DNA from 4 places in the Streptomyces sp. NPDC033216 genome. Region 4 is predicted to be linked to each of the others. Evidence: riboswitches for the same ligand, from Rfam matches in the RefSeq annotation. Region 4 holds a riboswitch; each other region holds the start of a gene.
What was found. A riboswitch is a leader RNA that binds a small molecule or an ion and turns the genes downstream of it on or off. The one in region 4 is predicted to bind cyclic di-AMP.
Positions count from the first base shown of each region.

Region 1: another riboswitch for cyclic di-AMP. It lies ahead of ACZ5Y0_RS13505 (transglycosylase family protein); the one in region 4 lies ahead of ACZ5Y0_RS16030 (M23 family metallopeptidase).
Region 2: another riboswitch for cyclic di-AMP. It lies ahead of ACZ5Y0_RS28965 (transglycosylase SLT domain-containing protein); the one in region 4 lies ahead of ACZ5Y0_RS16030 (M23 family metallopeptidase).
Region 3: another riboswitch for cyclic di-AMP. It lies ahead of ACZ5Y0_RS30565 (M23 family metallopeptidase); the one in region 4 lies ahead of ACZ5Y0_RS16030 (M23 family metallopeptidase).

Region 1 covers NZ_JBVIQK010000005.1:402,596-410,079, reverse strand. The annotation lists gene ACZ5Y0_RS13520 (DUF501 domain-containing protein) at 1-493, opposite strand, end outside; gene ACZ5Y0_RS13515 (FtsB family cell division protein) at 534-1,013, opposite strand; gene eno (phosphopyruvate hydratase) at 1,196-2,482, opposite strand; gene ACZ5Y0_RS13505 (transglycosylase family protein) at 2,813-3,520, opposite strand; cyclic di-AMP (ydaO/yuaA leader) riboswitch at 3,524-3,706, opposite strand; gene ACZ5Y0_RS13500 (transglycosylase family protein) at 3,910-4,887, opposite strand; gene ACZ5Y0_RS13495 (cytochrome P450 family protein) at 5,067-6,365, opposite strand; gene ACZ5Y0_RS13490 (nucleoside triphosphate pyrophosphohydrolase) at 6,932-7,484, opposite strand, start outside.
Region 2 covers NZ_JBVIQK010000020.1:104,904-112,387, forward strand. The annotation lists gene ACZ5Y0_RS28940 (glycosyl hydrolase) at 1-77, shown strand, start outside; gene ACZ5Y0_RS28945 (polysaccharide deacetylase family protein) at 136-945, opposite strand; gene ACZ5Y0_RS28950 (glycosyltransferase family 2 protein) at 942-2,384, opposite strand; gene ACZ5Y0_RS28955 (GNAT family N-acetyltransferase) at 2,472-3,545, opposite strand; gene ACZ5Y0_RS28960 (HAD family hydrolase) at 3,791-4,615, shown strand; gene ACZ5Y0_RS28965 (transglycosylase SLT domain-containing protein) at 4,726-5,208, opposite strand; cyclic di-AMP (ydaO/yuaA leader) riboswitch at 5,214-5,394, opposite strand; gene ACZ5Y0_RS28970 (CocE/NonD family hydrolase) at 5,480-7,484, opposite strand, start outside.
Region 3 covers NZ_JBVIQK010000023.1:77,608-85,091, reverse strand. The annotation lists gene ACZ5Y0_RS30585 (MFS transporter) at 1-304, shown strand, start outside; gene lhgO (L-2-hydroxyglutarate oxidase) at 356-1,594, shown strand; gene trmB (tRNA (guanosine(46)-N7)-methyltransferase TrmB) at 2,069-2,905, shown strand; gene ACZ5Y0_RS30570 (PrsW family intramembrane metalloprotease) at 2,957-4,375, shown strand; gene ACZ5Y0_RS30565 (M23 family metallopeptidase) at 4,541-5,557, opposite strand; cyclic di-AMP (ydaO/yuaA leader) riboswitch at 5,567-5,724, opposite strand; tRNA gene ACZ5Y0_RS30560 (tRNA-Met) at 6,041-6,114, opposite strand; gene ACZ5Y0_RS30555 (dihydrofolate reductase family protein) at 6,180-7,319, opposite strand; gene ACZ5Y0_RS30550 (MarR family winged helix-turn-helix transcriptional regulator) at 7,455-7,484, shown strand, end outside.
Region 4 covers NZ_JBVIQK010000007.1:115,040-122,523, reverse strand. The annotation lists gene ACZ5Y0_RS16035 (GntR family transcriptional regulator) at 1-430, opposite strand, end outside; gene ACZ5Y0_RS16030 (M23 family metallopeptidase) at 618-1,373, opposite strand; cyclic di-AMP (ydaO/yuaA leader) riboswitch at 1,387-1,555, opposite strand; gene ACZ5Y0_RS16025 (M16 family metallopeptidase) at 1,823-3,211, opposite strand; gene ACZ5Y0_RS16020 (M16 family metallopeptidase) at 3,208-4,560, opposite strand; gene ACZ5Y0_RS16015 (DNA gyrase/topoisomerase IV subunit A) at 4,897-7,353, shown strand; gene ACZ5Y0_RS16010 (CobW family GTP-binding protein) at 7,350-7,484, opposite strand, start outside.

The DNA.
Region 1 (7,484 bases), on a different contig from region 4:
CCGGCCCCGCTGCCAGGGAGTGGGCGACGAGAACGTGCAGACACTTCACGCGGTCCGGCATCCCTCCCGCGCTGGGAAAGTTCTTCAGCTCCTCGATCTCGTCCCGCCGCCGCACATAGTCCTCGTGCGCCGCGCGGTAGGCCGCCGCCAGCTCCGGATCGGTCCGGAGCCGTTCCGTCATCTCCTTCATCACGCCGTTCGCCTCCAGCGTGCCGATCGCCGAGTTGGCCTTCGGGCACGTCAGGTAGTACAGCGTCGGGAAGGGGGTGCCGTCGGGGAGGCGGGGAGCCGTCTCCACCACGTCCGGCTGGCCGCACGGGCAGCGGTGGGCGATCGCGCGCAGTCCGCGCGGCGGGCGTCCGAGCTGCTGCTTGAAGGCCTCGACGTCGGCGTCGGTGGGCTCGGTGCGGGGAGTGGTCGGCAGTTCGGAGCGCTTCAGCTCGGAGCGCTGTCCTCGAGGGGTGGTGGCCGGGTGACGGGCGGGCGTTTCCATGCCTGTACGAAAGTCTCTCTGTCAGTTCATCGGTCGCAGTTCATCGGTCGCCGGCGGCGTCGGACTTGTCGACGGCGTCCCAGACGTTCGAGTACCAGGGGCGGTCGGCGGCCCCCTGGTCGGCGCGGGACTGCTGGGCGGCGTCGGGGTCGATGACGATGTAGCCCGTCTCCCCCGGCATCACGTAGTGCAGCCGCAGCCGGATCTGCTGTTCGGCGTAGGCGTCGTCCTGCCAGCGTGCCTTGAGGTCGCGCAGTCGTTCCACCCGTTCACGGGTCTGCTCCCGCTCGCGCTGGAGATCGGCGATCTCGGCGCGCTGGGAGACGTACTGCCGCATGGGGTAGGCCAGGGCCACGATCAGCGAGCACAGGACGAGCGCGAGCAGGGCCGCACGGCCGGTGAGGCGGGAGCGGCGGGCCTGACGCCTGGTCTGGGACCGGTAGACCCTGGCGGCGGTCTGCTCACCGAGCAGTTTGATCCTGGTCGCGGTGGAGAAACGGTCCCGGTCCTTCACGGCCATGTCGTCCCCGCCTCCCGTCTCACACGTGCGTACGTCCCCGGACACGGTACGGGACCGGTACGGGGACGTACGTACGACTGGCTCGGGACGGGCCCTCAACGGCTCAGCCGGGCCGACTCGACCCTGTTCGGCTCAACCCTGTTCGGCTCAACCCTGTTCGGCTCGACCCTGTTCGGGTCGGCTCAGCCCTTGAAGCGGGGAAAGGCGCTGCGGCCGGCGTACACGGCGGCGTCGTCGAGGATCTCCTCGATGCGCAGCAGCTGGTTGTACTTGGCCACGCGGTCCGAGCGGGCCGGGGCGCCGGTCTTGATCTGGCCGCAGTTCACCGCGACGGCGAGGTCGGCGATGGTGACGTCCTCGGTCTCGCCGGAGCGGTGGGACATCATGCACTTGAAGCCGTTGCGCTGGGCCATCTCGACGGCGTCCAGGGTCTCGGTCAGCGAGCCGATCTGGTTCACCTTGACGAGCAGGGCGTTGGCCGAGCCCTCCTCGATGCCGCGGGCCAGGCGCTCCGGGTTGGTGACGAAGAGGTCGTCGCCGACGATCTGGACCTTGTCGCCCAGCTTGTCGGTGATGACCTTCCAGCCGGCCCAGTCGTCCTCGTACAGCGGGTCCTCGATGGAGACCAGCGGGTACGCGGAGACCAGCTCCTCGTAGTACTCGGTCATCTCGGCGGCCGAGCGGGACTTGCCCTCGAACTCGTACTTGCCGTCCTTGTAGAACTCGGACGCGGCGACGTCGAGCGCGAGCGCGATCTGTTCGCCGGGGACGTAACCGGCCTGCTTGATGGCCTCGAGGATGAGGTCGAGCGCGGCGCGGTTGGACTCCAGGTTCGGGGCGAAGCCGCCCTCGTCGCCCAGGCCGGTGGACAGGCCCTTGGTCTTCAGCACCTTCTTGAGGGTGTGGTAGACCTCGGCGCCCCAGCGCAGGGCCTCGGAGAAGGACTCCGCGCCGATCGGGGCGATCATGAACTCCTGGATGTCCACGTTGGAGTCGGCGTGCGAGCCGCCGTTCAGGATGTTCATCATCGGAACGGGCAGCAGGTGCGCGTTCGGGCCGCCCAGGTACCGGAAGAGCGGGAGGTCGCTGGCCTCGGAGGCGGCGTGCGCGACGGCGAGGGAGACGCCGAGGATGGCGTTGGCGCCGAGGGAGCCCTTGTTGTCGGTGGCGTCCAGGTCGAACATGGCCTGGTCGATCAGGCGCTGCTCGGTGGCGTCGTAGCCGACCAGCTCCGGGCCGATCTGCTCGATGACGGCCAGGACGGCCTTCTCGACACCCTTGCCCTGGTAGCGGTTGGGGTCACCGTCGCGCAGCTCGATGGCCTCGAAGGCGCCGGTGGAGGCGCCGGAGGGAACGGCGGCACGACCCGTGCTGCCGTCGTCGAGGCCGACCTCGACCTCGACCGTGGGGTTGCCTCGGGAGTCCAGGATTTCCCGGGCTACGACGACGTCGATGGACGGCACGAGCATCTCCTTCTTGGGATGTGACGCTGGTTGTGCGGGGCACGAGCGGGCCATGACGAGCCCTTGCTGAGCCTTGCGACTAGAGCCTAACCGCCTCGGGGCGTCGGTCGGCCGACCGACCGTCCCGTGGACAGGGAGACGGTACCCATTGTTTCCGTCCGGAACAAAGGGGGTGGCCCACAGAAGGTGGCCGACCCGAAAGGAAAACCCCGCTCCGGTGCGTACGGGGGAACACGCACCGGAGCGGGGAGACCGTGGGGACGGGGTCACCTCACGAGGCGTTCGGCGTGGCGGCCTCGGCCGTGAGGGGGCGGCGGTCCGGCCGGGGGCCGGATGTCACTTCAGGTGCAGCTGCTGACCCGGGTAGATGAGGTCGGCGTCCTGGACGATGTCCTTGTTCAGCTCGAACAGCTCGGCCCAGCCGCCCTTGACGCCGTGCGCCTGGGCGATGGAGCTGAGCGTGTCGCCCTCGACGACCTTGTACTCGCCGTCGCCCTTCTTGACCTTCTTGCCGGTCGGCGTGGTGACGGTCTTCTGGGACTTGGCGGCCGGACGCTCGGCGGAGCGGGAGGCGCTCTGCTGCTCGGTGGAGCGGGTGGTGGTCTCCGAGGAGCCGCTGGACGAGGAGCCGCCGGTGGACGAGCCGGCGGAGGACGAGCCGCCGTTGTACGCGGCGCCGGACAGGCCCACGCCGCAGACCGGCCAGGCACCCTTGCCCTGGCCCGCGAGGACCTTCTCGGCGATCTGGATCTGCTGGGACTTCGAGGCCTTGTCGGCGGTGGCGGCGTACTGCGTGCCGCCGTACGCGGCCCAGGTGGAGGCGGAGAACTGAAGGCCGCCGTAGTAGCCGTTGCCCGTGTTGATGGACCAGTTGCCGCCGGACTCGCACTGGGCGACCGCGTCCCATTCGGAGGCGGTGGCGGCGGAGGCGTTGCCGGCCGCCATGAGCGGGGCGGCTATGGCGACGCCGGTGACGCCGGCGAGCGCGGCGACGCGGGTGGCCTTGGACGGACGACGGTGCTTGCCCTTGGCGGAAAACAGCATGGTGGATCCCCTCACCGACGCCTGCGAGGTGAGCTGTCGGGTTCGGGCCGTGTGAGTTGCCCGGCCACTCGTCCCCGGGAGCACTGCTCCCCGGGAGGTGTGGCTTCACCCCAAGCCGCTCCGGTCAACTGCCCGGTACGGCACTTACCTTGGGTCCCCCGCTCCTGCCTACGGCGCTTACGCGACGACTGTTCCCGGGCCGCCACTGGCAGGATTCGGCGTTGCGGCGGCCGGGGCTCGGGTTGCCGAGCGGTCTCGACCGTAGGCACGCGCTCGGCGGAATTTCAAAGACGATCACGTCTTCTGAGACTCATCCCACACTTTCACCAAAGCGGACATTCGACGCGAAGCGTGACGTGAACTCCCGCTGCTTTTCCCGTTTTTCCGCCCTATTCCACCCCTGTGTCGAGCGTCTGACCGGCAGTGATGTTGTTCGGGTCGGCGCCGATGGCGCCCTTGTTCTCGTCGTAGAGCGCGCGCCATCCGCCGTCGAGGTCAAGGGAGTCGGCGATGGAGACGAGGGAGTCGCCCTCGCGCACGACATAGGTGCCGACGGCATGGCGGCCGGAGGAGGCGGTGGTGGTGCCGTCCGCCACGGTCTCCTCGGCGGTGCTCCCGCGGTGGCGGCCGGAGGCGAGGGAGCCGGTGTCGACCAGGTTCCAAGAACCCGCAGCCTGGACCGACTTGTCCGAGTCGTCCACTTCGGGAACGGTCGCGGCCGAGCCGCCGTCCGCCTTCGAGGTGCTCGCACCGGTGGGCGTCTCGGCCTTCGAGGAGCTGTCAGGCGTACCGGAGGAAGGGGACGAAGCGGACGGGGACGCCTTGTCCGTGGCATCCGTGGAGGATTCGGCCGACGGAGTGGCGGACTCGCCCGTGGAGCCCGAGGCGTTCGAGGGGCCGGACGAACCCTTGGACAGGTCGGACAAGCCGGACGTCACGGAGGAGTCGGACGAGTTGTCCGCCACGCCGGTGTCCAGGTCGCCCGCGCCGTTCTCCTTGCTGAGACCGGAGGTCAGCCCGCAGGTGCCCCAGGCGCCGACACCCTGGTCGGCGAGGACCTTCTGGGCTACGGATATCTGCTGGTTGCGGCTGGCCAGGTCGGGGCGCTCGGCGAAGTCGAGTCCGCCGTACGCCTCCCAGTCCTCCTGGCTCAGCGCCAGGCCGCCGTACTCGCCGTTGTCCTGGGCGGCGCTCCAGGAGCCGCCGGTCTCGCATTCCGCCACCGTGTCCCACACCGTGCCGTCGGCCGCGCTCGCGCCGGTGGCGCCCAGCAGCGGGATGGCTATCGCGGAGCCGGTCACGCCGGCCGCGACAAGGAGGGCCGGAGCCTGGCGGGGGCGCCGGTGTCGACCGTTCCCGGAGAGCATGCGGGGGCCTTTCTCGAGACAGCAGTGCCTGCGCGGCGGAGAAGCAGGGCGCCGCGCTGACAGGTGAACGTATCGGCAGACGATCACTTGTCACAAGTTCATGCCGCGCAGATCACGTGAAGATCACAGAGTCGAGGAATGGTCACCTTCGCCTCGTTCCTCGGGCACATGACGGACGGTCAGCGCGCGGCTGCGGCGGGTTCGCCGGAGACGAGCGGGGTGAACTCCACGGGCAGCGTGCGCAGTCCGCGCATGATGAGGCCGCCGCGCCACCTCAGGTCGGCTGGGTCCGCGGCGAGGCGCAGATCGGGCAGCCGGGTGAGGAGGGTGGCCAGCGCGGTCTGTCCCTCCAGGCGGGCGAGGGGGGCGCCCAGGCAGTAGTGGATGCCGTGGCCGTAGCCCAGGTGCTGGTTGTCGCGGCGGGAGAGGTCGAGGACGTCCGGGTCGACGAACCGCTCCGGGTCGCGGTCGGCGGCCGCCAGCACGACGAGGACGGGGTCGCCGGGGGCGATGTCCTGCCCGCCGACGGTGAGGGGCTCGGTGGCGAACCGCCAGGTGGCGAGTTCCACGGGGCCGTCGTAGCGCAGGAGTTCCTCCACGCCGCTCGCCAGGAGGTCGCTCTCGCCCGCGAACAGGGAGTCCTGGAGGCGGGCACGCTGGTCGGGGTGGGTGAGGAGGGCGTAGGTGCCGTTGCCGATCAGGTTCACGGTCGTCTCGAAACCCGCGAAGAGAAGGATGAAGGCCATGGCGGCGGCCTCGTTCTCGGTGAGGTGCTCGCCGTGGTCGGAGGCGCGGATCAGACCGGAGATGAGGTCCTCGCCGGGGGCCGGTTCGGCGGGCAGCTCCGCGCGCTTGCGGTGGATGAGGTCCAGGAGATAGCCGCGCATCTTCTTCACCGACCGTGCGACGCCGCCGCGGGGGCCACCGCCGTGCCGGATCATCATGCCCGCCCAGTCACGGAAGTCGTCCTGGTCCTCGCGGGGGACGCCGAGCAGGTCGCAGATGGCGTGGATGGGCAGCGGGAAGGCGAAGTCGTGGATGAGGTCGGCGGAGCCCCGCTCCGCGAACCGGTCGATGAGTTCGTCCGTCAACTCCTGGACGCGGGGCGCGAACTCGGCGACCCGGCGGGGCGTGAACGCCTTGCTGACGAGCCGGCGCAGCCGGGTGTGGTCCGGCGGATCGATGTTGAGCAGATGCGTCATCAGCTCGGCCTTGCGCTCACCGGGGATCCCGGTCTTGCCCTTGGCGTGCGCCGGCTCGTCGTGATGCGCCGGGTTCTTGCTGAGCCGCTGGTCGGCGAGGGCCTGCTTGGCATCGGCGTACCGGGTGACCAGCCAGGCCTCCACACCGCTGGGCAGCCGGGTGCGGTGCACGGGCGCGTGCTCGCGGAGCCAGGCGTAGGCGGGGTAGGGGTCGGTGGCGAACTCCCAGGTGAACAGGGCTGGCGGGGACGGCTCGGGTGCGGGCTGGTGGGTCACGCCTCGACGGTAGCCGGGATCGGGGCGGAGGCCGCGCCCGGCCTGGCGACGGAAGCCGCGGGGCGACCCTGCGCACCCGGACTCTCCCCTTACCCAGGTTCTCCCCGTGTCCAGGCTCTCCCCTCGTCCAGACTCTCCCCTTGTCCAGGCCCTCCCCACCCTGGCTCGCGGGATCAGGGCGGAGCCCCGCACGCTCCCGCCTCTCGCACCCGCCCGCAGGACCGGCCGTCCCGAGGGCGCCTCGATACGCGCGGTTGTCGGCCGGCACCGCGCCCGGGTCACCGCGACGACGCGGGCGTCCACGACGGGGCGGCGCGGCACCGGACCCCGTTCGCGGGTGTCTCGACCCAGGATCCGGCGAGCCGGTCGCGGTCCTCGGTCGGCCTCGACGCGGGATGCGGCGAGCCGGTCGCGGTCCTCGCGGGTGCCTGCGACGACGGGCCGGGGTCGGCGGCCCCACGACGCCCGCCCACGCCCCGGTCGCGGCCGTCCCGCCCCGGCGGGACGCACGGGCCGCGTCGGGGCTCCGACCGGCGGGTGTCGGGTAGCCGGCGACTCCCCGCCCGCTACCCGACCCCCTCGGCGGCCCGGATCGCGTCCCGGTAGGCGCGGGCCGCTGCCCGCAGGGCCGCCTCCGGGTCCACGCCCTGCGACTCCGCTCGGGCCGCCAGGGCCAGCAGGGCGTAGCCGACGCCCTCCGCCGCCGGGAGCGGTACGTCCAGGTGTGCCGAGCGGACTCTCGACGCGAGTTTCGCGGCGAGGGCCAGGGCGGGCTGGTGGAGGGGGACGCCCTCGGTGACCGACTCGCGGTGCTTCTCGACCGCCTTCGTGCGCAGCCAGTGCTCCTTGACCTCCTCGGGGGTGGTCGCGGTGGCGTCGCCGAAGACGTGCGGGTGGCGGTGGATGAGCTTGGTGACGATCGTGCCCGCCACGTCGTCGACGGAGAACGGGGCCTCCTCGTCCTCCTCGGCGATGCGGGAGTGGAAGAGGACCTGGAGGAGGACGTCGCCCAGTTCCTCGCGCAGCTCGTCGCGGTCGCCGTCCTCGATGGCCTCGACCAGTTCGTACGCCTCCTCGATGGCGTACTTCGCGAGGCCTCGGTGGGTCTGCCGGGAGGAC
Region 2 (7,484 bases), on a different contig from region 4:
CGATCGCCGGCGACGAGTCCTGGGCGAGCCTGCGCGAGGCGGTCTCCGACCCCTACCTCAACCAGCCGTTCGGCTAGCCCGCGAGAACCGCGGGCCGGGGATCCCCGGCCCTCCAGACCTGCGGGCGGGGGGTCCCTAGCCCGCGAACACAGGCCCGCGCAGCACCGCGCGGGCCCGCCGGTACCACCGCCACCCCACCGTCCTCGGGCCGTCCCGGTACGGCGCCACCCGTGCACCCCCGCCGGCCAGCCAGGTCTCCACGTCGGCGACGGTGTGGGAGCGCCGCACGATGAGCCGGGCGATGCGGTAGGCCTCGTCCCGTTCCGAACTCAGCGCGTGCCGCACGGCGGTGGCCGTCTCGTACCCGGCGGCGGCCGCCATGCGCCGCACCCGCCCGCTGTTGTAGCCGTGCGGGTAGGCGAGGTGGCGCACGGGATGCCCGAGGGAGTCCTCCAGCACGACGCGTGAGTCCCGCAGTTCGCGGGCGAGGTCACGTGACGGCAAGGTGTCGAGCTGGGCGTGCGTGACGGTGTGGCTGCCGACCTCCATGCCGGACTGCTCCAGCCCGGCGGCCTGGTCCAGGGTCATCATCGGCGCGGGCGGCAGCAGACTGTGCCCGCCGGGACTGATCGCGCCGGTGGTGAGATAGGCCGTGGCGGCCAGTTTCCGGACGGCGAGCGCCTCGGCGGTCGGCCCCGGCAGGTCGGCGAACCCGTCGTCGAAGGTCAGCAGCACCGGCCGGGCGGGCAGCCGCGTCCGCCCGGCGAGGTGGTCGGCGAGCGCGCTCACCGTCACGGGCGTACGACCGCTGTCGACGATGGCGTCGAGGTGCGCGGCGAACTGCTTCGGGGCGACCGTGAACTCCGCGATCCAGTCCGGCGGTTCCTCCATCACCGCGTGGTACAGGAGGACCGGTACGGCGGCGTGGCCGCCCGGCCCGGTCATCGGGACCTCTCCGACACCCCGGACGCCCCGGACGCCCCGGCCCGGAGGGCGGCCCGCAGCGCACGCCGGGCGCGCAGATAGCCGACCGGCCCGTACGCCATCCCCCTGCGTTGCAGCCGCGACAACCGGCGTGGCCACGGATGACCACGGTCGTCGTGCTCGCCCGGAACCCCCTTCGCGCCGGGAACCCCCGTGTCCCCCGGAACCCCCGTGTCCCTTGGAACACCCGTATCCCCCGTATCCCCCGGAGCCCCCGTGTCCCTTGGTACACCCGTATCCCTCTCCCCGTCCTGGGCGTCCGCGTCCCGGACCGCCGTCAGCGTGCGGGCGTGTGCGAGTCCGCGGGGCAGCCGGGCCAGGAACGCCGGCAGCAGGGCGGGCCGGTTGACCAGGATCGCGGTGAGGTAGGCGGTGAGTCCGGCGCCGTAGCCGTACGCCTGGGTCTCCAGGTCCCGCCAGGTCTCGCGGTGGTGGTGCCAGACCAAGGCCTGTGGGGTGTAGTGCAGGCGGTGGCCCTGGGCGAGCACGCGGACGAAGCCGTAGAGGTCGTCGCCGCCACGCGCGAGCGTCCCCGCCCCCGTCGCGGGGTCGAAGCCACCGACCGCGCGCAGCACGCCGGTTCGGAACGCCATGTTCGCGCCGGATCCGAACCGGCCCGCCGTGAACGGGAACAGCGGCTCGTCGGCGGGCGGGTCGAGGGGGTCGTACGTCCGTGGCGTGAACCCCTTCGCGAAGCCCCCGTGGCTCTCCAGGAGCACTTGGGCGGGGGTGCGCATCCGGGCGGGCAGGATCAGCCCGGTGGCGCAGCCCAGGCCCGGGTCGGCGGCGAAGGGCGCGGTGAGTTCGGTCAGCCAGCGCGGGTCGGCGACCACGTCGTCGTCGGTGAACGCGACGACGTCGCCGCGCGCGGCAGCGAGGCCGGTGTTGTGGGCGACGGCGAGACCGGGCACGGGCTCGGTCACGTACCGCACGTGCTCGCCGTACTTGTGCGCGACCAGGTCGCGGGTCGTGTCCGACACCGGGGCGTTGTCGACGACGACGATCTCGAAGTCGGGGTGGTCCTGGGAGAGCATCGAGTCGAGCGCGTGGGCGAGCCGGTCGGCGCGTTCACGGGTGGCGACCACGACGCTGGTGAACGGGACGGTGACCCCCGTGGGTGCCGGTGCCGGTGCCGGTCCGGCGTCCGCGTGCCGCTGGGCCAGTGCGGTGAGGACCGCCCTCGGGTCGGCGCCCTGCGGCACCCGCCCGAGCAGCGTGGCGACCGGCCGGCCACCCCTGCGGACCAGCAGGAACACCTCGCCGTGCGTGACGGGCGGGCTGCCGGGGCCGGGTCTCAGCACCCCGCCGCCGCCCGGTCCCAGTTCCAGTTCGGCGACCTGAACCGGCTCGATCGCGAGGAACCTCTGAATCTCCTGCCGTACGCGTGCCGCGTGGGACACGAGTCCTCCCCCTCCACTGGCCTGGAACCCGCCGCCGGAACCCACCGGAAACGTGTCGGGAACCGGTCGGAACCCGACAGGAACCCCTCAGGACCGGCGCAGCCGCCCGACACCCTTCAGCGCCCGCTGGGCCGCCGCCGCGAGCCGCGGCCGACTGCGCACGAAGTGGTGCGCTCGGCGCGAGGGCTCGCGGCTGAGCCAGTAGAGCGCGGCGCCCGCCCCCGGACGCGTCCACGCTCCTTCGTACACGGGCAGTTCGCCCGTCTTCAGCGAGTCCTTGTACGCGGCGGCCCCCCGGCCGAGGTCGAGCAGGCCGATGCCCTCGGCGGCGGCAGCCTCGGCCATCCGCAGATGCAGCACCAGACCGGGCGAGTATTTCGCGAACTCCGGGTCGTAGGCCGGGAACCAGCAGGCCAGGACGCTCGTCGAGCGCAGCCCGAAGTGCGCGGCGATCGGTTGCCCGCCGGCGTAGAGGACGGACAGGGTGCCGGAGCAGTCCGGGCCGCGCGACTGCGAGGCGAGCAGCTGCACGAGCCGCGTGATCCAGTCCTGCGCGAACCGGTCCCGGCGGCCGGTCCTGCGGTACTGCGCGGACTTCCACGCCATCAGCGTGCGCAGCGCGGCCGGATCACGCTCGTCGAAGACGAACCGCAGGTCACCGACCTGGCGGCCGAGCCGGCGCTCTTTGGCGAGCGTCGTCTTCACGAATTTCGGCGACTGCGCGCGCAGGACGGACTCGTACGTTTCGTAGCCCTTTTCCACGTCGATGACGTAGGACGTGTACTCGGCCGCCGCGTGCGGGACGAGCAGCTCCTGGTCCGCCTCCAGATTGTCGAAGGCGAAGCTCGACAGGGCGCAGGCCCGCAGGAGTTCCTCCGCGTTCAGACCGAGACCCCGGCCGAGGACGGCTCCCTGGGAGTCCGAGACGCCGTACGCGAGGGCGCGGCCCTGACCCAGCCGGCCGCGCTCGTGGGGCAGGAAGCCGACCGGCTCGCGCCCCTCGTACACCACCGCGACGCGCGCACGGGGCCGCACCCGGCCCACGGCGTCGGTGAACTCCGGTTCCATGAACGGGTTGCGCGGAGCCGTCGACGCGGCGCGCAGCGCGCGCCACCGCTCCCGTTCCCCCTCGCCGAGATCCTCCGGCTTCAGCACACGAATACGTCCGCTGCTCAACCTGACCCCCCGATCAAGTCCCCCCTGGACTGTCTGGACGGTACCGCCCCAGGCACTACGGGCGGTAGGTAGCGGACCATGTTGTTGCCAACCGGTGCATAGGCCTTCAACGTCCCTGTACCCGGCGTTGCGGTAGAAAACCGTTTCTCGTGTGAACGGTGCGGAAGGGGAAGGAGCGGGCGCCGAACGGGAAGCGAGTCGGGGGCCGTCGGGGTCCGTATTCTCTGATCATGGCCGCACCCTCCGCATATGCCGCGCGCTGCGCGTACTCCCTCGTCGCCACCGACCTGGACGGAACGCTGCTGCGCGGCGACGACACCTTCTCCGACCGGTCGCTCGACGCGCTCGCGAGGGTGGCGGCCGCGGGCGCCCGCCACCTCGTGGTGACCGGCCGGCCGGCCCCTCGCGTACGGCCGCTGCTGGAGATCCTGCGCGGCCGGGGGCTCGCGGTGTGCGGACAGGGCGCGCAACTGTACGACGTCGGAGCGGACCGTCTGCTGTGGTCGGTCACCCTGGACCGGGACCTGGCCGAGACGGCGCTCGGCAAGATCGAGGCGGAGGTGGGCGAGGTGTACGCGGCCGTCGACCAGGACGGCGTCGACGGGCTCACGCTGATCGAACCGGGCTATCTGATGCCGCACCCCACGCTGCCGGCCCTGCGCGTCGGAGCGCGCGAGGACCTGTGGTGCGAGCCGATCAGCAAGGTGCTGCTGCGTCATCCCACCCTGTCCGACGACGAGTTGGCGGCGACGGCCCGTTCGGTGGTCGGCTCGCTGGCCGGCGTCACGATGTCCGGGCCGGGCACGGTGGAGCTCCAGCCCTGCGGAGTCACGAAGGCGACCGGACTGGCCCTGGCCGCCGAGCACCTCGGGCTGCGGCCCGAGGACACGATCGCCTTCGGCGACATGCCCAACGACATCCCGATGTTCGACTGGGCGGCGCGCGGTGTCGCGATGGCCAACGCCCATCCCGAACTCAAGGCGGTGGCCGACGAGGTCACGACGTCGAACGAGGACGACGGCGTGGCCGTCGTCCTCGAGAGACTGTTCCCCTAGTTCCCCCGGGTTTTGCTGAGTTTTCCTCGTTCACTGGGTTTTGTTGAGTTCCCCTGGTGCCCCTGAGGTCCTCTGGTTCCTTGGCCCTCCAGGGGCGGGGCGGCTGTCTGTCAGTAGGCGCCGAAGACGTTGTCGATCGAGCCGTACCGGTGCGCCGCGTAGTTGCAGGCGGCGGTGATGTTGGCGACCGGGTCGTACGGGTCGTAGGCGGTGCCGGCCACGTGGTACGCGGCGAAGGTGGGGTCGATGACCTGGAGCAGGCCCTTGGACGGGATGCCCGCGGCCGCGTTGGAGTCCCAGAGATTGATGGCGTTCGGGTTGCCCGAGGACTCACGCATGACATTTCGGTAGATGCCGTTGTACGTGCCCGGAATGCCCTTCTCGGCCATGATCGCGAGGGATTCGCGGATCCAGCCGTCCAGGTTGTTGGCGTACCCGGCCGAGGTGGTGGCGGCCGTGGTGGCCGAGGCCGTGGTGGCCGCGGAGGCGCTCGTCGAGCCGATGAGCGGAAGGGTCAGCACGGCGGCGCCGGTGGCGGCGACGGCGAGGGTGCGGGCAAGGCGGGTGCGGCGGTGCTGGACGGCAGCAGGCATGACGAAACGTTCCTCTCCGGCGCCTGCGAGGTGAGCTGTCGGGTTCGGGCTGGAAAGTGCCCGGCCGGCCGCCGTAGGGGTACGGCGACGCGACTTCACCCCGAGCCGGTCCGGTACGTGCGTGACGTACGGCTCGGCGACTTACCTGGGTCCCCCGCTCCTGCCGTGCGTGAGTGTCGGTCGATGGGGTGCCGGGCGGCGGCAGGATTAGGCGTCTGCCCGACAGGCCGGGAACGTATGCGAGAGCGCATGTCCGGAACAAGTGCCGGATTCACAGATGGCCCCTATTGACCTTGATCAGAGGTTTGATCCTTCTTGATCCTTTTCGTGCGCCGGACGTCAACTTGCCGATGGGCAAAGCGGAATCACAACTTCCGGTCCAGGTTGCCCGCGTGGGGGCGACGTGAGCCAACTCACCAGCGTCCACAAGAAGGGTAAAACGGGCATTGGACCCCAAGTCTCTTTTAAAGGGGCGTGCGTGGGATGTGCCTGTGCCAGGTCGGTGGAACACCACCTCGCCGCCCTCCGTGCACACCACCTCGTCGGTGGCGACGAAGTCGCTCTCGTCGCAGGTGACCTCGGAGCGGGTGCGCACGCTCGTGTCCCAGCCCCGCTCCGGGCGGCGCAGCCGGATCGTCCGGTCACAGCGGACCTGGGCCGACAGGGGCTCGCGCTCGGCGATCGTGTACGTCGTCAGCCCCTCCTCCGTGTACTCCAGGCCGTCGGGGTACACGCGGGTGCCGGCGTCCGGCGGGGCGACCTCCAGCTGCCACGCGCCCCCGGCCGCGTCCCGCACCACGCGCCGCTCGGGACGCGGCTCGTCGAGCGTGACGGGGAAGCTCACTCCGAGCGGCGGCGCCTGCTCGGGCTCCTCGAAGGAGGGGCCGGCATCCGCCTCCCGGACCCGCACCGGCAGCTCCAGCGCGCTGCCCGCCGGATCCACGGTGAATCCCGCCGCCGACTCCGGTCCGGGCCAGACCCACGGCCAGTAGGCGGAGGAGAGGGCCAGACGGACGCGGTGGCCGGCTGGGAAGGCGTGGCCGGTGGGGGTCAGGGCGAGGGTGACCTCCCCGCCCGCGGTGTGTGTGCCCCGGAGTTCCAGGACGCCGCGTGCCACGAGGGTGGCGGAGCCGTCCGGTGCCACGTCGCAGATCCTCGCGACCACCTGGGCGTGCGGCGCCTCGCACGTCAGCCGCAGCCGCACCCGGGGTTCGCCCAGCACCCAGGTCTCCTCACCCACCGGAAACTCGAAACAGACCGAGCGCCCGTCCTCCTCGCGCTGGTCCGGCGGGAGATCGCCGTCGTCGCCACGGGGGAGAAGACGGCCGGCGTCCACGCCCGTGTGCAGGAGGGAGCGCACCAGGACCGGGGCGCCCCGGAGGGCGTACCTCAGGACGCTCGCGCGAGGGGAGGGCCAGGCCGGCTCGCCGATCCAACGGCCGGGTGGGCCGCCGTCCGCCGCGGCCGACGGGTGGGCGCCGCGGACGTACGCGCGCAGGAGCGGGTCGGACAGGACGCCGGTGTCCCTGCCCTTCAGCCAGTGGTCCCACCAGCGCAGGGTCTCCTGGAGGAAGCCGATCGCGGGGCCGGGGTGCGGGACGTGGTCGGGGTACCGGTGCGGCCACGGCCCGACCAGGCCGCGCACCCGGTCGGGCGGGAGGTGCTCGACCACCCCGAGGACCGCGTCGGGGTACGGGTCGTACCAGCCGCCCACCGCCAGGACGGGCACGCCGGTCCCCGGCGCGTCGCGGACATCGCCGTCGACGGCGCGCGGGACCGGCCGGGTGGGGGCGGACGGCTCGACCCCCTCCAGGCGCCGGAGCCACATCTCCCGCCAGGCGTCGCCGACGTGCTCGGGGTCCGGCGGCAGGCAGAGGACGGCAAGCCGGGCCTCCGCCGCCTCGGTGTGCGGCGGGTCGGCAGGGAGGGCGGAACCGGCGGAACCGTTCGGGCGTCGCACGCCGTCGTCGTGGTGGCCGTCCGCACAGCAGACGGCGACGACCGCCCTGAGCGGCTCGGGTGCGAGGGCCGCCACCCGGAGGGCCTGGACACCGCCCCCGCCGATGCCGAACATGCCCACCGTGCCGTCGCACCACGGCTGTGCCGCCAGCCACGCGACCACGGCGAGCGCGTCGGCCTCCGGGCCGTCGGCCGTGGCCCCGTCCGCCGCCCCCGCCGTTGCCGCCGCACCCGTCGTTCGGGCGGAGGGTCCCGTCGCCGGGGGTGCGGTGTCGGACGGTCCCGCCGGTGGGGGTGCGGCGTCGGCCGGCGCGTCC
Region 3 (7,484 bases), on a different contig from region 4:
TCTGAAGGCACCACGCCAGGTACGCCGTTTCACGGAGCAGGCCCTGTCGCAGCCGACGGAGGAGTTCGTGCGCTCGCACGGCCTGCGGCTCGTCGTCTCGGCGGTCGCCGAGCTGGAATCGGGCAATCTGGACGCGGCATGCGCGCAGGGCGTGCGGGCGGTGGAGGTGGCCGGCCGTATCTCGTCCGCCCGCACCACCGAGTACGTCAAGGACCTCCTGCACCGTCTGGAGCCGTACGGCGACGAGCCGCGCGTGGTCGAGCTGCGCGAGCGGGCCCGGCCGCTGCTGATGACGCCGGCCTGAGCCGGCCGCGTGTGGCGTCCCCCTGGGTTTGAAGGCATTGTCAGTGGCGCAGTGCACTATCGAGGCCGGGAGGTGGTGCGGGTGCGGGCGATCGGCTACGACTGCGACGTGCTGGTGATCGGGGGCGGGATCGTCGGCCTGTCGACGGCGCACGCGATCAGCCGTGCCGCGCCGGGCACCCGCGTGACGGTGCTGGAGAAGGAACCGGGCCCGGCCCGCCACCAGACGGGCCGCAACAGCGGCGTCATCCACAGCGGTATCTACTACCGCCCCGGCTCCCTCAAGGCGCGCTACGCGGTCCGGGGCTCCGCCGAGATGATCAAGTTCTGCGCGGAGTACGGCATCCCGCACGCCGTCACCGGCAAGCTGATCGTCGCGACGGACCGGGCCGAGCTGCCCCGCCTGCACGCCCTGGCCCAGCGCGGCCGGGAGAACGGGATCGCGATCCGCGAGCTGGGCCCCGCCCAGATCAGGGAGTACGAGCCGGAGGTCACCGGCCTGGCCGCGATCCACGTCGGCACCACCGGCACCTGTGACTTCACCGCGGTCGCCCGGCAGCTCGGCGAGGCCTCCGGCGCGGAGATCCGCTACGGCGCGCGGGTGGTCCGGATCGACCGGCGCGCCGACCGCGGGGTGGCCGTCCGCACCGCGCGCGGGGACGTCGTCCGCGGCCGTGTCCTGGTGAACTGCGCCGGGCTGCACTGCGACGAGATCGCCCGCCTGACCGGCGACGAGCCGGACGTCCGCATCGTCCCCTTCCGCGGCGAGTACTACGAGCTGGCCCGCCAGGACCTGGTGCGCGGCCTGGTCTACCCGGTCCCCGACCCGTCCTTCCCCTTCCTCGGCGTGCACCTCACCCGCGGCCTGGACGGCAGCGTCCACGTCGGCCCCAACGCGGTCCCGGCCCTGGCCCGCGAGGGGTACGGCTGGCGGGTGGTAAGCCCGCGGGAGGCCGCGGCGACGGCGGCCTGGCCGGGCGCCTGGCGTCTGGCCCGCCGGCACTGGCGCCACGGCGCCGGGGAACTGCACCGGTCCCTGTCCAAGCGCGCCTTCGTGGAGGAGGTGCGCCGCCTGCTGCCCACGGTCGAGCCGCAGGACCTGGTCCGCGCGGCCCCCGGCGTCCGCGCCCAGGCCGTCCGGCGGGACGGCTCCCTGGTGGACGACTTCCTCATACGACGGTCCCCGCGCGCGATCCACGTGTTGAACGCCCCCTCCCCCGCCGCGACGGCGTCCCTGCCGATCGGCCGGGAGGTGGCCCACAGGGCACTGGAGGCGCTGGGTCCGGTGTAGGCGGGTGGCCGCGGTCCCGGTGGTCCGGGGCGCCGGTGATCGGCGCTCCCCCGTCCGCGCCGCTCAGGGTGGCAGGCGGGACCGGGCGTCCGCGGGGTGCCGGCGTCCGGCGCGCACCCCACCGCGGTCGACCCGCCCGGCGCACCCACCGCACCGGGCCGGCACACACGGCCATGGCGGGGCGGGGCCGCGGCGGGCGCCGTGGCAGGAGCGGCGCTGCCGCGGGACCCTGGGCCGACCGGCACACCCGGCCATCACCGGGACGGGCCGGCCGTGTGCCCGGGCATCCCGGCCGAGCGTCGGCGTGCGGCCCTTCCGACGGGTCTCCTGATCGCCGGGGCTCGCACAGCCGCGCACCGGCGAGCCGGCGCCCCCCGCGCGCGGGTCACCGCGGGCCCGGCGCCGGTCCGGTCCCCGGCCGCACCCCCGCCGACCGGACTGGCCCCTCTCCGCCGGCCGTAAAATCGACCCACTGTGTCTGATTCGTTGAGTGCCCCAGAACCGCCCCGGCCCGCCCCCGGTGATCACCACCCCGGCGAGCCCGTCCGCCGTGCCCGTGCCAAGGGAGAGCCCCGCTTTCCCGACGGTCCGAGGGCCGACCCCGCCGGGTCGCATTTCGAGCGGCGGATCAGGAGTTTCCAACCGCGGCGCAGCCGGGTCACGGCGGGACAGGCCGACGCGCTCCAGCGGCTGTGGGCGAAGTGGGGCCTGGACATCGACGGACACAGCGTCGACCTGGCCGAACTGTTCGGCAACGACAACCCCGTCGTCCTGGAGATCGGATTCGGCATGGGCGAGGCGACCGCCCAGATGGCCGCCGCCGACCCGGAGACGAACATCCTGGCCGTGGACGTCCACACCCCCGGCCAGGGCAACCTCCTCAACCTCGCGGACCAGGGCGGCCTGACGAACGTCCGCGTGGGCAACGGTGACGCGATCATCCTGCTCCGCGAGATGCTCCCCCCCGACTCCCTCGACGGCGTGCGGGTGTACTTCCCCGACCCCTGGCCCAAGAAGCGCCACCACAAGCGGCGTCTCATCCAGCCGGAGTTCCTCGGCCTCGCCGCGACCCGGCTGAGAGCGGGCGCGCTCGTGCACTGCGCGACCGACTGGGAGCCGTACGCGGAGCAGATGCTCGAGGTGCTCACCGCACACCCCGACTTCGTCAACACGCAGGCGGACGGCGGCTTCTCGCCGCGCCCCGGCTTCCGGCCGCTGACCCGTTTCGAGGGACAGGGACTGGACAAGGGTCATGTGGTGAACGACCTGCTCTTCCGCCGCGTACAGCACGAGGGTCGCCGGGATCACTGACCGGCCGTAATCCCCTCCACCACCGTCCTCTCCCTCGTTAGGGTCGATGCCGTGGCCACCAGTTCCCCGTTCCCACCGCTTCCCCCGCACCCCGGCGGCCCGGCCGGGGGCGGTGTGCTGCGGCACGCGCACTGGTGGCAGCACAAGTGGGTCCGTTACGGCGCGCTGATCACGCTGCTCGCCCTGTCGGGGCTGGTGATCCTCGCCCTCGTCCGTGAGCAGACGGGCACGGAGGGGTTCCTGGTCGGACTGGGGCTCGCGATACTTCCCGTGCCGCTTCTCATGGCCGCCTTCCGCTGGCTGGACCGGGTGGAACCGGGCCCCTGGCGGAATCTGGTCTTCTCCTTCTCCTGGGGCGCGTGCGCGGCGGCGCTGATAGCGATCGTCGCCAACAGCTTCGCGGTGCGCTGGATAGCGACGGCGACGGCCGACCCGGCCCACGCCGACACCCTGGGTGCCACGGTGATCGCGCCCGTCGTCGAGGAGTCCGCCAAGGCGGCGGCCGTCCTCCTCGTGTTCCTGTTCCGCAGACGGGACTTCACCGGGATCGTCGACGGGGTGGTGATCGCCGGGACGACCGCCACCGGGTTCGCGTTCACCGAGAACATCCTCTACCTCGGCAACGCCTTCGGCACCGACCAGCTCACCGGGGGCGGCGGTATCGCCTCCGTCACCGTCGCGACCTTCTTCGTGCGCGTCGTCATGTCGCCGTTCGCGCATCCCCTGTTCACGGTCCTGACCGGCCTAGGCTTCGGCGTCGCCGCGCTGTCCGGGGAGCACCAGCGGGTGCGGCGCGTGGTGCTCCCGTTGTGCGGCCTGCTGCTCGCGATGCTCATGCACGCCCTGTGGAACGGCTCGGCGACCTTCGGCGACTGGGGCTTCTTCGCGGTGTACGGGGCGTTCATGGTGCCCGCGTTCGGGGTGCTGACCTGGCTGGTGGTGTGGACGCGCCAGCGGGAGCTGGGCACCGTGCGCGACGAGTTGCCCGCCTACACGGCCGCCGGCTGGCTCAGCCCGGCCGAGCCGTACGCCCTCGGCTCGATGCGGGCACGCAGGCTGGCCCGGCAGTACGCCCGACGGCACCTGGGCAGGCCCGCGGCTCGGGAGGTGGCGCAGTACGAGGCCTACGCCACGTCTCTGGCGTTCCTGCGGCACCGCGGGCGCCAGGGACGGGGCGGCGCCGACTTCGTCGCACGGGAACGGGAGTTGCTGAACGAGTTGTGGCGGCGCAAGGAGGTGGCCCGGCCGGCGCTGGAGCACGCGTCCCGGCTGGCCGCGCCCGCGCCTCGGCCGGTCCACGGGGTGTACGGCGGGCCAGGGCTCGGGTACCCGATGGGGGTGACGCACCCCCCGACCGGCTACTACGGGTACCCCGGACAGACCTGGCCCCACCCGCAGGCCGCGTACACCCCGTACGCCTCGCCGTACCCGTACGTCCAGCACATCCAGTCCAGCCCGCACCAGTCCTGAGCGGTGCGGGCCGTGATGACAACGCCCTGGCCGGAGGCGCCCACGGGGCGGCTCCGGCCAGGGTCCACGAACATCCGGGAAACATCCGGGCGTAGACCTCACCGACCCCCGTGACACTTCCCGGAAGACCTCGGGGGGTCCGGTCACGGTCCCCCCGGGGAGATCTCAGAGGCTGAGCCCCTTGTCGCGCAGCCACGCGGCCGGGTCGATTCCGGTGCCGCCGCCGCCCGGGTGGACCTCGAGGTGGAGGTGGGCGCCGGTGACGTTGCCCGTGGCGCCGACGCGGCCGATGATGTCGCCGGTGGCGACCTTCTGGCCGACGCTGACGCTGATGGAGGACTGGTGGGCGAACCACACCTCGGTGCCGTCGTCGAGGGTGAGAACGGTCTTGTACCCGTACGAGCCGTCGTAGCCGGCGGAGGTGATGGTGCCGCCGTGGACGGCCTTGATGAGCGTGCCGGTGGGTGCGGCGAAGTCGAGGCCGGTGTGGTAACCGGAGGACCAGTAGGCGCCGGCCTGACCGAAGGTCGAGGTGATCGTGTACGAGGAGGTCGGCAGCGTGTACTGCTTGGCCAGCTTGGCGAGGCGCTCGGCCTCCGCCTTCTTCGCCGCTTCCTCGGCGGCCTTCTTCTTGGCGGCTTCGGCCTTGGCCTTGGCCTCCTTCTCGGCCTTGGCGGCGGCGTCCGCGGCGGCCTTGGCCGCGGCGGCCTCGGCTGCCTCCTGCGCCTTGGTCTCGACCTGGGTCTGCTGGGACTCGGCCTGCGCCATGATCCGGTTGCGCAGCGCCTCACCGGCGTCGGCCGCGCTGTCGACGGCGACGGTCTCGGCACCGAAGGTGCTGAGCGCGGGCGCCGCCTCCTCGGAGGTGTCGTCGTCCGAGATGAGGGAACCCACTGAGGGCAGGTCCGGCATGGAGATGGAGACCGGCGACTTGCCGGTGTTGGCGCTGGCCATGCCCGCGCCGCCGACGGCGGCTATGACACCGACGCCGAGAACGGTGGAGCTGCGGGCGAGGCCGCCGCGCTGCTTGGCGACGCGGTGCTTGCCGCGCACCGGGCGAATGGAGTCCGCTGTCGGGTTCCATTCCTCCCAGGGGCCCTCATCGCTGCGGTAGGCGCCGTAGCCGAAGGTCTGCTGGCTGGGCACGGTGGGGGCTTCTGGGGCAGGCCGGTTGGACGCCACGCGGGCGTACTCCTTTCCTTCCGTCGCCTACCGGGTTAGCTGACGGGTTCGGAGCAGGAAGGTCTCCTACGCGCGTATACCGGCCGTGACTGTACGGCGGCTTAGGCGCGATTCACCCCAAGTTGGTGGTTCCCCGGTTCCCTTGCGGGATTCGACGCGTGCGCACGGAGCCGACTCTTGTGCCGGCTGGGACGACCGCGCTGCGTTATCGAACGTTAATAGACCCGGGCACGGGATTCCAAGCTGTTCTGCTTGATCAACAACATTTCTGGCCTGGACTTTGGCCCCAGGATCGGTGAAAAGCGGGCGAGTTGACTGCCCGTCGCGAAACCTCAGGAGTCACCGCGGGTTTTGATGGTGACTCAGATGTTATGCACAGGGCTCCCGAGCGATCACCGAACGTGACGGGCCTGGCAGGGGGCAGGCCCCGAACGCACCGAAGGCCGGAATCCCATGATCAGGATTCCGGCCTTCGGCCTTGAGTAGCGGGGACAGGATTTGAACCTGCGACCTCTGGGTTATGAGCCCAGCGAGCTACCGAGCTGCTCCACCCCGCGTCGGTGTGACACCAGTCTACGCCATGCGGGGGACGCCCAGAACCACGGTCGGACCTGGGGGGCGATCAGGGGGTCCGTCGGAGCAGATGACCGTTCGGCGCCTTCGCCTGCTGCTCGTACTCCGGAAGTACGACGACGTCCGCTCCCGCGGCGGCCAGCAGGCCGCTCCCGTCGGCGTCGGTGACGAAGGTGTCCGGCTCGCGCCAGGCCGTCACCACCCGGCGCACGCCCGCGTCGAGGATGAGCCGGGCGCACGGGGCCGGCCGTGAGGCGCGTCGGGCGCAGGGTTCCAGGCTGCTGTAGACGGTCGCGCCGGCCAGCCGGGGGTCGGCGGCGTCGATCTTGGCGAGGGCCGCCTCCTCGGCGTGGACGACGGGGTCGCCCGCCTCTCGGGAGTGGCCGCGCGCCAGCTCCGTGCCGTCGCCCGCCACCACGACCGCGCCGACGCTGAACGCGGTCCGCGACGGCGGGCAGGCTGCGGCCAGCTCGCAGGCGAGGGCCAGCCAGTGCCGGTCGGCGGCGACCGGGAGCGGACCGGTGCCGGGTGCGGTGGGCTCGTACGACGTGAGGACCACGTCCCCGATGCGCCGCGTCCCGACCAGCCGCAGGCGTCCACCCTGATAACCACCGGGTCCGAAGAGCCGGGGCGCGTCCGGGTCACCCACGAACAGCGGGGCCTGGACGAGCTGGAGTTCGTCGGCGAGACCCTCCTGGAGGAGCTGCGTGTGGACGGTGCCGCCGCCCTCGACCATGAGGCGCCGCACGCCCCGTACGTGGTGGAGGTGTTCCAGGAGTCGGCGCCAGTCGAGGCCGGCGCCCAGCGCCACGACGTCGGTCGTCGGGCCGAGGTCGCGGGCGCTGTCCGCGCCGGCGTCCGTCGTGTAGAGCACCTTGTCACCGCCGGTGTGCCAGAACCGCGCCGCCGGGTCCAGCTCGCCGGTCCCGCTGACCGCCACCTTGAGGGGGTACTCCGGCTTGCCGGCGGCGACCCGGGCGGCCCGGCGGGCGGGCGAGTTGACCAGCAGGCGCGGGTTGTCGGCGCGGATCGTGCCGGCCCCGACCAGGATGGCGTCGACGGATGCGCGCACCTCGTCGACCCGGTCGAAGTCGGCCGGGCCGGACAGCAGCAGCCGGTCGGGACCGGTGTCGTCGAGATAGCCGTCGAGGGAGACGGCGGCGGACAGCAGGACGTACGGGTACGGCATCGGCGCGGTTCTCTCCGGGATCGGGAATCGGGGTCAGGGGCCGGGGTCGGGGTCAGGGGCCGGGGTCAGGGGCCGGGGAACGGGGGGAACGGCGATCAGCTTGGTTCAAGTTTTAAACAAACCTACACTGGGCGCATGACAACCCGCTGGCTCACCCCCGAGGAG
Region 4 (7,484 bases):
TCAGGGCGTGGCTGCCGGAGGCCTGTGCGAGGGTCTCGTGGAACCAGCCCCCGAGGGAGCGCAGATCCTCGCCGCTGCCCCGCCTGGCACGTTCCTGGCCCAGCCGGACGAGGCCGCGCAGCACCTTGAGATGCCCCTCGGTGCGTCGTCGGGCGGCCCGGGCGGCGCCGAGCGGTTCCAGGAGCATGCGCATGTCCAGCAGGTCGGCGGCCTCCCGCTCGGAGGGTTCGGCGACGCACGCGCCCGCGTGCCGCCGCGTGACGACGAAGCCCTCCGCCTCCAGCGTGCGCAGGGCCTCCCGGACGGGGACGCGCGAGACGCCGTAGCGGCGCGCGAGGAGTTCTTCGGTGAGGCGGCTGCCGCGCTCGTAGACACCCGCGACGATGTCGTCCCGGATGGCCGTGCACACCGAGTGCGCCGGAATACGCATGACCGACCTCCGCCTTAATCACCGTGAAACGTCGACGATTGACGTGTGCTCCGTGACTCTATTGCAATCAGCGGGAATTTCCGATGGGGGGCCGGAATCCAGGGATATTTTTTGACAGCACGTTCCGTGAAACGACGAAAGCCCCGGCCACGAGGGCCGGGGCGATCACGTTCTGCGCCGAACGTCGTCAGATGCGCACGCCGTGCTGGCGGAGGTAGGCGACCGGATCGATGTCCGAGCCGTACTCGGCGCTGGTGCGGGCCTCGAAGTGCAGATGCGGGCCGGTGACGTTGCCGGTGGCGCCGGACAGGGCGATCTGCTGGCCCGGGGCGACCTTCTGGCCCACCGAGACTCCGATGGACGAGAGGTGGCCGTACTGGGTGTACGTGCCGTCGTTCATCCGGATCACGACCTGGTTGCCGTAGGCGCCGCCCCAGCCGGCCTCGACGACGGTGCCGAGGCCCACCGCGTGCACGGGGGTGCCGGTGGAGGCGTGGAAGTCGATGCCGGTGTGGCTGCCGGAGGACCACAGGGAGCCGCCGGACCGGTAGCCGGTGGAGACGTAGGAGCCGCTGATCGGCGAGACGAAGGTGTTCAGGCGCTGGCGCTCGGCCGCGCGGGCGGCACGGACCCTGGCCTCGCGCTCCGCCTCGACCTTCGCCGCGGCCCGGGCGGCGGCCTCCCTGCGCTCGGCCTCCACCACGGCGGCCTGCTTCTGGGCGGCGGCCTGGTCGTCGATGCGCTCGGCGACGGTGTCGCCCACGGCGACGACCGGGATGAGGCCGGTCTGCTCGACGGGGGTCTCAGCGGCCAGGGCGGGGCTGGAGGCGACGGTGCCGATGACGCCGGTGGTGGTGAGCGCCGCGATGCCCGCCACGCGGGCGGTGGTGCGCTTCATCCGGCTGGGACGACGGTGCTTCCCGGTGGCGCAAGTGGACGCCATGAAGTTGAGCGGTCCTTTCCTTCCCTCTCGCCTACCGGGTTAGCTGACGGGTTCGGAGCAGGAAGGTCTCCTACGGACCCCCTCGCGCACACGCGCGGGCGTCCGATTCACCCCAGGGACTGCCTCATTGGGTCCCCGGCTCCCCTGGCTCGCGCCATGCGGGGACTCGGCGATGACTGTCCGGTGCCGCGGGCGCGGCGCACTGCCTGACGAACAGCCCGATTGAAAGTAGACGCGGGGGTCGTCAATACCCAAACGGAACGCGGCTTTTGTAGCGCATGCCACAGGGCAGACAGGCAGCCTCTCTCTCAAATCGGACATCAGGGAGCCCTGGTGACACATCCGTCAACCAGGGCTCCCTGCGCGCGCGTGGCGTCGCGGTTGCCGCTCCGCGTCGCCACATCGCGTTCCTACTCGGCGATCCCGCTTCGCGTTCCCCCTTCGCCTTGCTACTCGGCGGGGACGACCTTCACCTCACCGATGCCGAGGGCCTCGACCGGCGCCTTGATCGCGGCCGCGTCGCCGACCAGGACCGTCACCAGGCGGTCCACCGGGAAGGCGCTCACGACCGCCGCGGTGGCCTCGACGGTGCCGGTCGCGGCGAGCTGCTGGTACAGCGTCGCCTGGTAGTCGTCCGGCAGATGCTGCTCGACCTGGTCGGCGAGCGTGCCCGCGACGGCGGCGGCCGTCTCGTACTTCAGGGGTGCCACACCGACGAGGTTCTGCACGGCGACGTCACGTTCGGCGTCGGTCAGGCCGCCCTCGGCGAGGGTGCGCAGCACCTTCCACAGGTCCTCCAGGGCGGGACCGGTGTTGGGGGTGTCGACGGAGCCGCTGATGGCGAGCATCGCGGCGCCCGAACCGTCCGGCGCGGACCTGAGGACCTGGCCGAAGGCGCGCACGCCGTAGGTGTAGCCCTTCTCCTCGCGCAGGACGCGGTCCAGCCGGGAGGTGAGAGTGCCGCCGAGGCAGTACGTGCCGAGCACCTGCGCGGGCCACACGCGCGCGTGCCGGTCGGCGCCGATGCGGCCGATCAGCAGTTGCGTCTGGACGGCGCCGGGGCGGTCCACGATGACGACCCGTCCGGTGTCGTCGGCGGTCACCGGCGGCACCGGACTCGGCTGGGCCGTGGAGCCCGTCCAGGCGCCGAGGGTCTCGCCGAGGAGCGCGTCGAGGTCGAGCCCGGTGAGGTCGCCGACGACGACGGCGGTGGCCGTGGCGGGACGGACGTGCTTCTCGTAGAAGGCGCGTACGGCGGCGGAGTCGATCTTCTCGACTGTCTCCGCGGTGCCCTGGCGCGGCCGCGACATGCGCGCGGTCGCCGGGAACAGTTCCTTGGAGAGTTCCTTGGCGGCGCGCCGGGAGGGGTTGGCCAGCTCGTGCGGGATCTCGTCCAGGCGGTTGCGGACGAGGCGCTCGACCTCGCTGTCGGCGAACGCCGGCGCCCGCAGGGCATCCGCGACGAGGCCGAGGGCCTTGGCCAGGCGGGAGGCCGGGACCTCCAGGCTGAGGCGGACGCCGGGGTGGTCGGCGTGCGCGTCGAGGGTGGCGCCGCAGCGCTCCAGCTCGGCGGCGAACTCCTCGGCGGAGTGCTTGTCGGTGCCCTCGGAGAAGGCCCGCGCCATGATCGTGGCGACGCCGTCGAGACCGGCCGGCTCGGCGTCCAGGGGCGCGTCGAGAATGACCTCGACGGCGACTACCTGCTGGCCGGGGCGGTGACAGTGCAGGACGGTCAGGCCGTTGTCGAGCATGCCGCGCGCGGGTGCCGGGAACGCCCAGGGCCTGGCTTCGCCCGCGCGGGGCTGGGGGTGGAAGTCCATCGCGGCGAGCTCGGTCACTGGGCCGCCTCCTCGTTCTCGTCCTCGTCGGCGGTGTTCTCGGTGGGCTCGGTGGGCTCGTAGACCAGTACGGCGCGGTTGTCGGGGCGCAGGCGGGCCTTGGCGACCTCCTTGACCTCCTCCGCGGTGACGTCCAGTACTCGCTGGACCGCGGTCAGGGCGAGCTGCGGGTCACCGAACAGGACGGCGTACCGGCACAGTTCGTCGGCGCGGCCGGCGACCGTGCCGAGACGGTCCAGCCACTCGCGCTCCAACTGGGCCTGGGCGCGTTCCATCTCCTCGTCCGTGGGGCCTTCCTCGGCGAACCGGGCCAGCTCCTCGTCGATGGCCGCCTCGATGACGGGCACCTCGACGTCACCGGACGTCTTGACGTCCAGCCAGCCCAGGGAGGGCGCGCCGGCCAGGCGCAGCAGGCCGAAGCCGGCCGCCACCGCCGTACGGTCGCGGCGGACCAGGCGGTTGTAGAGGCGGGAGGACTCGCCGCCGCCGAGCACGGTGAGCGCCAGGTCGACCGCGTCGCACGCGCGTGTGCCGTCCTGCGGCAGGCGGTAGGCGGCCATCAGGGCACGGGCCGGGACCTCCTCCTCGACGACCTCGCGCAGCTGCTCGCCGATGACGTCGGGCAGGGAGCCGTCACGGGGCTGGGGCTTGCCGTCGTGGGCGGGGATGGAGCCGAAGTACTTCTCGATCCAGGCGAGCGTCTGCTCCGGGTCGATGTCGCCGACCACCGACAGGACAGCGTTGTTGGGCGCGTAGTACGTGCGGAAGAACGCGCGCGCGTCCTCCAGCGTCGCGGCGTCCAGGTCGGCCATCGAGCCGATCGGCGTGTGGTGGTACGGGTGGCCCTCGGGGTAGGCGAGAGCGGTCAGCTTCTCGAACGCCGTGCCGTAGGGGACGTTGTCGTAGCGCTGGCGGCGTTCGTTCTTGACGACGTCGCGCTGGTTCTCCATCGACTCGTCGTCCAGGGCGGCCAGCAGCGATCCCATGCGGTCCGCCTCCAGCCAGAGGGCCAGCTCCAGCTGGTGGGTGGGCATGGTCTCGAAGTAGTTGGTGCGCTCGAAGCTGGTCGTGCCGTTGAGCGAGCCGCCCGCGCCCTGGACCAGCTCGAAGTGACCGTTGCCCTCGACCTGGGCGGAGCCCTGGAACATCAGGTGCTCGAAAAGGTGAGCAAGGCCGGTACGGCCCTTGACTTCGTGGCGCGAGCCGACGTCGTACCAGAGACACACCGCTGCGACGGGGGTCAGGTGGTCCTCGGAGAGCACCACGCGCAGGCCGTTGGCCAGGCGGTGCTCGCTCGCTGTCAGGCCCCCGGAGCCTGCCTGGGCTGTGGCCGTGTGACCCATGGGCATGTACGTCCTTCCGATCGCGGACGCGGTCGTCGAAACCGCGCTTTTCCTGCCGGTCCTGCCACTGTATGCAAGCGTGCGGAGCGGCGGCGAAGTTCCCGGGCGGCGTACGCCGAGAGCGAGATCGCGTAGCCTGCGGGCAGCCGTGGACGAGGTGCCTCTCCGGCCGGTCCGGTCGCCGACGCCCGGGCCCTGGGACGCACTGTCAGTGTCACGGTCCACAATGGTCCGCGTAGATCCCGTCACACGCCTCAGCAAGAGTGAGCCGAAGGGCGCGTGCCCACACCGACGTGAGCGCCCCGCAGGCGAGCGACCAGGAAACAGGAGGAGCCGGCAGCGATGGCCCGCCGCAGCACGAAGACCCCGCCGCCCGACGACTCGTACGAGGAGCGGATCCTCGACATCGACGTCGTCGACGAGATGCAGGGCTCCTTCCTCGAGTACGCGTACTCGGTCATCTACTCCCGCGCCCTGCCGGACGCCCGTGACGGCCTCAAGCCCGTCCACCGCCGCATCGTCTACCAGATGAACGAGATGGGCCTGCGCCCCGACCGCGGATACGTGAAGTGCGCGCGGGTGGTCGGCGAGGTCATGGGCAAGCTGCACCCGCACGGCGACGCGTCGATCTACGACGCCCTGGTGCGCATGGCCCAGCCGTTCTCCATGCGCCTGCCCCTGGTCGACGGCCACGGCAACTTCGGCTCGCTGGGCAACGACGACCCGCCGGCCGCCATGAGGTACACCGAGTGCCGGCAGGCCGCGGCTACGAGCCTGATGACCGAGTCCATCGACGAGGACACGGTCGACTTCACCCCGAACTACGACGGCCAGGAGCGGGAGCCGGTGGCGCTGCCCGCCGCCTTCCCGAACCTGCTGGTCAACGGTGCCTCGGGCATCGCGGTCGGCATGGCCACGAACATGCCGCCGCACAACCTGGGCGAGGTCGTCTCGGCTGCCCGCCACCTGATCCGGTTCCCGAACGCGGATCTGGACACGCTGATGAAGCACGTCCCGGGCCCGGACCTGCCCACCGGCGGCCGGATCGTCGGCCTCTCCGGGATCAGGGACGCCTACGAGACGGGCCGCGGCACGTTCAAGATCCGCGCCACGGTGTCGGTGGAGACCGTGACGGCCCGCCGCAAGGGCCTAGTCGTCACCGAACTGCCCTTCGCCGTCGGACCCGAGAAGGTCATCGCCAAGATCAAGGACCTGGTCGGCTCGAAGCGGATCCAGGGCATCGCCGACGTCAAGGACCTCACCGACCGCGAGCACGGACTGCGCCTGGTCATCGAGATCAAGAACGGCTTCGTGCCCGAGGCGGTCCTGGAGCAGCTGTACAAGCTGACGCCCATGGAGGAGTCCTTCGGCATCAACAACGTGGCGCTGGTGGACGGCCAGCCGCTCACGCTGGGCCTGAAGGAACTGCTCGAGGTCTACCTCGACCACCGCTTCGAGGTCGTCCGGCGGCGCAGCGAGTTCCGCCGGACCAAGCGCCGCGACCGCCTGCACCTGGTCGAGGGCCTGCTCACTGCTCTCGTCGACATCGACGAGGTCATCCGTCTGATCCGCTCCAGCGACAACAGCGCGCAGGCCAAGGAGCGCCTGATCGAGCGCTTCTCCCTGTCGGAGATCCAGACCCAGTACATCCTCGACACGCCGCTGCGCCGGCTGACCAGGTTCGACCGGATCGAACTGGAGGCGGAGAAGGAGAGGCTCAACGAGGAGATCGCCGAGCTGACCCGGATCCTGGAGTCGGACGCAGAGCTGCGCAAGCTGGTCTCGGCCGAACTGGCCGTGGTCGCCAAGAAATTCGGTACCGAGCGTCGTACCGTCCTGCTGGAGTCGGCGGGCACGCCGGCCTCCACCGTGCCGCTCCAGGTCGCCGACGACCCGTGCCGGGTGCTGCTCTCGTCGACGGGTCTGGTGGCCCGTACGGCGAACGGCGAGCCCTTCACGCAGGACGCGGACGCCCGCCGGACCAAGCACGACGTGATCGTGTCGGCCGTGCCGGCCACCGCGCGCGGGGAGATCGGCGCGGTCACGTCGACGGGCCGACTGCTGCGGATCAACGTCGTCGACCTGCCGCAGCTGCCGGACACGGCGTCGGCACCGAATCTCTCGGGCGGCGCCCCGCTGGTGGAGTTCGTCTCCCTGGAGGGTGACGAGACGGTGGTCTGCCTCAGCACGCTCGACGAGTCCTCCCCCGGCATCGCGCTCGGCACCGAGCAGGGCGTCGTCAAGCGGGTGGTGCCCGACTATCCGGCCAACAAGGACGAGCTGGGGGTCATCGCCCTCAAGGAGGGCGACCGGATCGTCGGCGCGGTCGAGCTGCGTACCGGTGACGAGGACCTGGTCTTCGTCACGGACGACGCCCAGCTGCTGCGCTACCAGGCCTCGCAGGTCCGCCCGCAGGGCCGCCCGGCGGGCGGTATGACGGGCATCAAGCTCACCGCGGGCGCGAAGGTGATCTCCTTCACGGCCGTGGACCCGGCGGCTGACGCGGTGGTCTTCACGGTCGCGGGTTCTCGCGGCACCCTGGACGACTCCGTCCAGACGACCGCCAAGCTGACCCCGTTCGACCAGTACCCGCGCAAGGGGCGAGCGACCGGCGGCGTGCGCTGCCAGCGGTTCCTGAAGGGTGAGGACTGCCTGTCCCTGGCCTGGGCGGGTCCAGTCCCGGCACGGGCCGCGCAGAAGAACGGCACGCCGGTCGACCTGCCGGAGATCGACCCGCGACGGGACGGCTCGGGCGTGTCGCTGGGCAAGCCGGTGTCGGTGGTGGCCGGCCCGGTCTAAGCCTCCACCAGGGCTTCCTCGTCTGTCTGCTCCTCGGGATCCCGTACGTAACGGAGGACGCCCCACATGCCGCGCTCGTCGGCGTGCGGGGCGTCGTTCTCGCACGCCTCCAGTTCCTTGGCGAGGGCGGC